3 regions of the Pseudarthrobacter sp. BRE9 genome follow, and region 3 is predicted to be linked to each of the others. Evidence: riboswitches for the same ligand, from Rfam matches in the RefSeq annotation. Region 3 holds a riboswitch; each other region holds the start of a gene.
What was found. Region 3 has a riboswitch for cyclic di-AMP ahead of Q9R31_RS07225 (LysM peptidoglycan-binding domain-containing protein). Riboswitches for the same ligand answer to the same signal wherever they lie in the genome.
Positions count from the first base shown of each region.

Region 1: linked by a shared signal. The riboswitch ahead of Q9R31_RS18230 (hypothetical protein) and the one ahead of Q9R31_RS07225 (LysM peptidoglycan-binding domain-containing protein) in region 3 are both predicted to bind cyclic di-AMP.
Region 2: linked by a shared signal. The riboswitch ahead of Q9R31_RS16195 (peptidoglycan DD-metalloendopeptidase family protein) and the one ahead of Q9R31_RS07225 (LysM peptidoglycan-binding domain-containing protein) in region 3 are both predicted to bind cyclic di-AMP.

Region 1 is NZ_JAUZUY010000012.1:11,841-14,032, forward strand. Features, by position in the region: gene Q9R31_RS18230 (hypothetical protein) at 75-800, opposite strand; cyclic di-AMP (ydaO/yuaA leader) riboswitch at 806-967, opposite strand; gene Q9R31_RS18235 (MarR family transcriptional regulator) at 1,150-1,608, opposite strand; gene Q9R31_RS18240 (VOC family protein) at 1,670-2,038, shown strand; partial or broken gene Q9R31_RS20195 (ArnT family glycosyltransferase) at 2,168-2,192, opposite strand, start outside.
Region 2 is NZ_JAUZUY010000009.1:148,965-151,156, forward strand. Features, by position in the region: gene Q9R31_RS16190 (NlpC/P60 family protein) at 1-113, opposite strand, end outside; cyclic di-AMP (ydaO/yuaA leader) riboswitch at 184-378, opposite strand; gene Q9R31_RS16195 (peptidoglycan DD-metalloendopeptidase family protein) at 491-1,312, opposite strand; cyclic di-AMP (ydaO/yuaA leader) riboswitch at 1,323-1,567, opposite strand; gene Q9R31_RS16200 (metal-dependent transcriptional regulator) at 1,676-2,192, opposite strand, start outside.
Region 3 is NZ_JAUZUY010000002.1:505,762-507,953, forward strand. Features, by position in the region: gene Q9R31_RS07215 (DNA alkylation repair protein) at 1-441, opposite strand, end outside; gene Q9R31_RS07220 (TraR/DksA C4-type zinc finger protein) at 405-764, opposite strand; cyclic di-AMP (ydaO/yuaA leader) riboswitch at 1,116-1,282, shown strand; gene Q9R31_RS07225 (LysM peptidoglycan-binding domain-containing protein) at 1,286-2,131, shown strand.

The sequences.
Region 1 (2,192 bases), on a different contig from region 3:
CCAAACCGCGGGCCGCATCATGGTGATGCGGCCCGCGGAGGGCGCTGGGAACAGGGTCCAGGGAGTGTTGTTGCCTAGTACCAGTTGTGTGCCAGGTGGAAGTTCAGGGCACCGCATGGCGACTGGTAGCTCTTCTTGATGTAGTCCAGGCCCCAGTTGATCTGGGTGCGGTAGTTGGTCAGGTAGTCCGCGCCGGCGCTGGCCATCTTTTCAGCAGGCAGGGACTGGACGATGCCGTACGCCCCGCTGCTGGCGTTGGTGGCCGTGGTGGTCCAGTCAGATTCCTTGGTCCATAGCGTCTGCAGGCACTGCATCTGGTCCGGTCCCCAGCCAAAGGCCCCCAGTTGGCTGGCCGCGTAGGCCTGGGCGCCGGCGGGATCGTTGACGGCGACAGCGGCTGCCGGAGCGGGCTCTGGAGCCGGGGCCGGTGCTGGTTTTGGAGCCGGGGCGGGCGCTTCGGGCGCGGGGGCTGCCGGTGCCGCGGCAGGTGCCGCCGCGGGGGCTGGTTCCGCTGCCTGGGGTGCCACGCTGATGGCAGCGGGAGCCGGGCTCGCTGCCGGGTTGGAACGGATTTCGCTCTTCTCGATGCTCATTTGAGCATCGGACGCTGCGGTGGACGCGGTGGATGACACCGGAGTCATGCTGCTTGCCTGTCCTGCCGCGCCTACCCCCACCAGCACCGCGCACGATGCTGCAAGGACGCCGACGCGTTGGCCCAAGGTGGTCTTCTTGGCCTGCTGCTTGGCCCGGTGTTTAGCCTTGGCCTGCAGCAGGCGTGCTTCTGCCGTGTTTTTGGACATGATTGATCGCCTCTCACACCTGCGGAGTTAGCTGTCGGGTTCGGATGAGGGCATCCGGCCACACGGAAAAGATCACGTACTGGCTTAACCCCAAGGGCGTTCAGTGCCCGGGACGGTGGGTCCCCCGCCTCTGCCGTAGCTCAATCGGAATCCGGGGAAGCGGCAGAGCTTGGCGTCAACCCGGGATATGCAGCCCGAACGGGGACTGCACCCAATCGACGGTACAGGAAGAACAAGTGAAAGTCACATTTAGGTAACGGAAGTCACGATATCAGCGCGTCGGATTGCGCTCCCGTGACCGAATAGTGGCCGGTGGAGGACCGTCTTTAGGGGCAGCCGGGCGGCCACCTTACCGCTGCGATCCACCCTCATCGTTGCGCAGGGAGTGGATCATGCTGCGCAGGATTTTATACGCGCCGGACCGTTCCTCCTGCGACATGCCGCCCAGCATTCTGACCTCGACGGATCGGACCGCAACGGTCGCCTCCTCGAGGCTCTGTCGACCGCGTGGCGTGAGCTGCGTGGGAAGAACTTTCCCAACGCGGGCCTCTGCCGGCCGGGTCACGTATCCGTCCCGTTCCAGGCCTTGCAGCAGCACGTTCATCGTCTGCCGTGTCACGAAGGCTCCCCGCGCGAGTTCAGAATTGGACAGGCCCGGGCGCTGTGCGAGCAATTCGAGGCAGGAGTAGTGCGTAACGGTCATGCCGAGTGGGCGGAGTACCGCCTCCATGGCAGCGCGGAGGGCGCTCGATGCCTCTTTCAGCAAGTAGCCCAATGAGGTTTCGAGGTCGACGCCTTCTTGACTCATGTCAGTATTCTGACATACGTTGGCGATGTCAGAAAACTGACACTACCGAAAGAAGCATCCCATGCCCGTGACAGGCCCTGACTTCATCTCACTCCAAGCTCGCGATCTCGACGCGTCGCAGGCGTTCTATGAGCACTACCTTGGCCTCGTCCGCTCACCAGCGGGCCCGCCTCACGCCGTCGTCTTCGAGACGACCCCGATCGCGTTCGCACTTCGAGACATCGTTCCCGGCACCGATCTCGCGTCCGTTGCCCAGCCCGGCATGGGGGCGGCGATCTGGCTCCACGCCACCGACGTCCAAGCCATCCACGACGCTCTCGTTGCCGACGGCTACCCGATCGTCTCGGCACTGATAAATGGCCCATTCGGTCGCACCTTCACCTTCGCAGACCCCGACGGCTATCACGTCACCCTCCACGACCGGACTTAAAGCGCCGAACGTCACCGTCCTGCTGGGCCCGCCAACGGGAGGTGGCCGCGCTTTGGTACTCCAAGCGCCCGTAAACCGAAGCTGATGGAGCGCGAACCGGCGTGGGTAGTGGCTGGCCCTGGAGTCGTACTTGGTCAGTTGGTACACCGTGGAG
Region 2 (2,192 bases), on a different contig from region 3:
GTGTCAGCTGCCGTGGCGGGCAGGCCCATGCTCAGGATGAGTCCCGAGGCCGCTGCCACAACGGCAGCCTGGCGGCCCACGGTCCCGGCATTTGCACTGACGGCCTTGGACATGGCGTCCAAGGGGTTGCTGCGGACCGTTTGCGCACGGTGGCGCGCAGAATGATGGCGTGAAGACACGAAGGTAGCCTCTCCCAATGCCTGCGAGGTGAGCTGTCGGATTCGGATGGGAGTCACCCGGCCACACTGCTTCCTGGGAAGCTCGTGACTTAACCCCAAGGCCTTCTTGGATGAAGGCCAAAATTGGTTCCCCCGCCCCTGCCAGACGATGAAATGCGAACGGACCTTGAGCGGTGGCAGAGTTAGGCAATCCACTCAAGAGCGTCAACTTCGGAAAAGTTGACGCGAGTTAGACGGTACAGCAGTTTTGCTTCAATGTCACATTCAGGTCACGACCGGTCACGGCGATCTGAGAGTGAGCAATCATTCGGTTACAGCCAGCCCATGGGATCGACCACTTCGCCGTTGACCTGGACCTCGAAGTGCAGGTGGCAGCCGGTGGATGCGCCGGTGGTTCCACTCAATGCCACAACGTCCCCGCGGGAGACGGTCTGGCCCACCTTGACGCTGAAGGACGAGAGGTGGTTGTAGGTGGTCTCCAACCCGTTGCCGTGGTCGATGACCACCCGGTTTCCGCCGCCGAACTGGTGCCAGCCCGCGAACGTCACCGTACCTGTCGCGGCAGCCAGGACCGAGGTCCCGCACTGCGCCACGAAGTCCTGGCCCCGGTGGAAGTCACCGGAGCCTCCGGTAATGGGGCTGACCCGGTAACCGAAGGGCGAAGCGGTAGCGAGGGACGTGAGGGGTGCAGCCAGGGTGCCGGCCGAGGCGGCACGCGTGACAGAGCCGGCGGACTGGGCGCTCAGGAGCTGCTTCAGCTTCCCGTCCGGGTCAGCCTGGGTCACCACCGCGGAACGGCTGAAGTCGATCTGGGCTCCGATATCAGCGGAGATCTGCGGCTGGGGGCTCACCGCGGAGGCTGCCATGGGCGCGCTGCCAGAGGCATCCGTGGCCATAACGGCGCCCGTGGAGGGTACTGTGACCGTCAACACAAGGCCGGTGGCGGCAAGGGCGATACCGGCCTTTTGACCGACGCCGCTGGCGGCGGCAAACTCCGTCATCTGCCGGAATGGACCCCGGCGGCGGCGCGCGTCGCGATGCAGGTCGCGGGGGCGCTCCGCTGCGACAACTTCGGCAACCCGGGATGCCGAAGGGGGGCCGGCCGCGCGTCGGCGCCCCCGTGAGGTCTGCATGGTCAAGAAGGGTTCCTCTCTGGAAGAAGCCTGCGGAGTTAGCTGTCGGATTCGGGTCAGAGAGATCAAAGACCCGGTCCGCAACAGGCAAGCTTCCGCACAGGGGTATTCCCGGAAGAACCCTTCACTGGAGAGGCTTGCTACTGACGGACTTCACCCCAAGGCAGTCCCCCGCTGCCGCTTGTGGTTCCCCCGCCTCTGCCAGTAACGAACTCGTATGCCTGGCCCGCTGGCAGAGCTCGGCTCCGGGTCAGGTAACGCTTATGTATCAACGCTTGGTTCCACTATAGGGGCTTAAGTCCCTAGGTAACAATTCCGTTACCTTTGCGTAGATGCCCTTGTCTGGGGTATGGAAGGCCCGGATCAGCCCTGCTTGACGGCCACAAATACGTGCGCAGCCACCTCGGGCGGCAGCTCCAGCGCTCCTTCGATCCCCGGGACCCGGACGGAAATGTATTCACCCACGCGTTCCAGCGCCACTGCAGCACCGGGTCGGATCCCACCTTCGTCCAGCTGCGCCAGCAGTTCCGGCTCTACCTGGATGGGCTCCGCCAGGCGGCTGACGGTCACGGCGGAGGAGGGCCCGTAGTTCTTCATTGCTTCCACCAAACTGATGGCGCCGTCGGCAAAGCCGGGACCCGCCTGGCCGCCCAGCGCCGCAAGGCCGGGGATGGGGTTGCCGTACGGCGATTCGGTGGGATGGTCCAGCATCTCGTAGATGCGCCGCTCCACCCGCTCACTCATGACGTGTTCCCAGCGGCAGGCTTCGTCGTGGACGTAGGCCCAGTCCAGGCCGATGACATCGGCCAGCAGGCGTTCGGCCAGCCGGTGCTTGCGCATGACCTCCGTGGCGCGCTGGCGCCCCGTGTCCGTGAGTTCC
Region 3 (2,192 bases):
CAGCGGCACCAGGACATCGGAGAGCAGAGGCTCCGTGAGGTCCGCTGCCTGGGCTGACCGGAGGAAGCCTTCCAGGCGGGTCAGGTCCGAATGGTTCAGCAGCCGCACCTTTGACTGCAGCAGCACCACGGCGGCAAGCCGCCGCTCGAAAACCGGGCGGGAGCCGGGCCTTGGCTGTCCCCAGAGGGCGGAGGCCAGCATCACGGTTCCGTCGTGGTCGAGGTCCTTGAACTTGCGCAGGGCGTCGCGGACGGTTCCGCGGACGGCCCCGACAGAGGACCCATAGGAGGCCAGCACGCCGCCCAGCCGGCTTCCGACGTCGTCCGCCCGGTACCAGGCACCCTCATTCTGCAGTGTCCGGTCAACGAAATCCGCCGCAGCCGACACCACGTCCGTCGTGCCCGTCACCGTCCGCGCCCCGAAGAAGCGTGTTGGATGCAAAACGGGGTCCATGGCCGCGCTTCCAGCCTGCCTTCAGCAATGGGTTGCCCGCAGATGGCGCAGATTCCATAGGTTCCCGCGGCCAGCCGTGCCAGGGCCGCTTCAATCTGGTCCAGTCCGGCCGAGCTTTGTTTCAGGAGCGCCGATGCCTGCGAGAGTTCGAAGGCGATCGTGGCGCCCTCCGGATCGTGTTCGTCGTCCACGTTGGAGTCCTGGCGGGCCGAATTCGCGGCGTCGATGTCCGCCCGCAGCGCCGGCAGCAGCGCCCCCCGCCGCGCCCGCTCCTCTTCGAGCAGCGTACGGAACCGTTCGAAATCTGGCATGGGGAAAGCCTAGCGCGTTACCCCGTACCGGCTCAGGGACACGGGCATGTGCGGGCATGCCTGGGTTGGTCACGAACAGGGGTATAATCCCGGGATCCAACGTGGTGATTGGAAGGCAATTGCAAGCCTCCGTCGCCGGATTGTTACCGTTTTTGACCCAGACTCCCAGGAATCGGCATCAGCCGAGGTCGCTCCCGCAATCCGGTGTACATCAAGACGTTTGCGGAATTGAGAGGGAAACCTCGTATGTTATCCAAATGTGACAATCAGGGTTAGCGCGGGTTATGGTCTTCTGGTGTCCCTCTCAGACGGGACATTCCCGTCAGCATGCCGAGCCCTGCCGCTGATCATGGGATTCAATCGCTTTCCTGTTGGCAGGGACGGGGGAACCAAGTTTCCACGGCCACTTGTGGCCTTGGGGTTAAGTCGTTAGCGCTCCGCCCGCGGAGTCCGCTAACGGCCGGGTATCTCCAACCCGAACCCGACAGCTCACCCCGCAGGCATGGGAGAGGCGATCAACCGTGTCAAAAATTTCCACTACTGCCCGTCACCGCGCGACTCCGGCCCGCTCCATTGTGCTCGAGGGCCTCGCCGTAACCGCCAAGACCCAGGCCCGCTCGCTGGGCCGTCCGGCGCTCGCAGTTGCTGCAGCGTCCGGCATTGCATTCGGCGTCGGAGCCCCGGCCCATGCAGGTGTCACCGGTCCGGACACCACTGAGAACACCAGCGTCCAGGCATACTCGGCACCTGCAGCCCCGGCAGCAGCCCCCGCCGCGGCAGCAGGAACCGTCCACACCGTGGTTTCCGGCGACACCATTGGGGCCATCGCGGCCGCCTACGGCGTCAGCCTCAACGACGTCCTGTCCGCCAACGGACTGGGACTCTCTTCGGTCATCTACCCCGGTGACCAGATCCAGATCCCCGGCGCGGGCTACACCGCAGCACCGGCTCCGGCCCCCGCCGCAGCAGCTCCGGTCCAGCCGGCAGCCGCAACCGCACCGGCAAACACCGGCATGAACATGTCCTACGCCTCCGCCACCCCGGTGGCCTCCACCGGCACGGGAACCGGCGCTGCGATCCTGGCCTCCGCCTACAGCCAGGTCGGCGTGAACCAGGACTGCACCGCAATGGTGGAGAAGGCCCTGCGCTCCGTCGGCAAGTCCGTCGGCGATCTGGCCCCCACCCAGTTCTTCCAGTACGGAAGCGTTGTCGGCGCTCCCGCCCCCGGCGACCTGATCATCACCTCCGGCCACGTGGGCGTTTACGCCGGCGACGGCCAGGTTGTGAGCGGCGGCGTCAACGGCTACAGCACCGAAGTCCACTCCATCAGCTGGCTCGGCGGCTACTCGGCAGTCCGCGTAGCCTAGTCTTCGCGGCGCTTCGAAATACCGAAGCTGGTTTCAACCAGGAGGGCGGCAGCCGGGTACT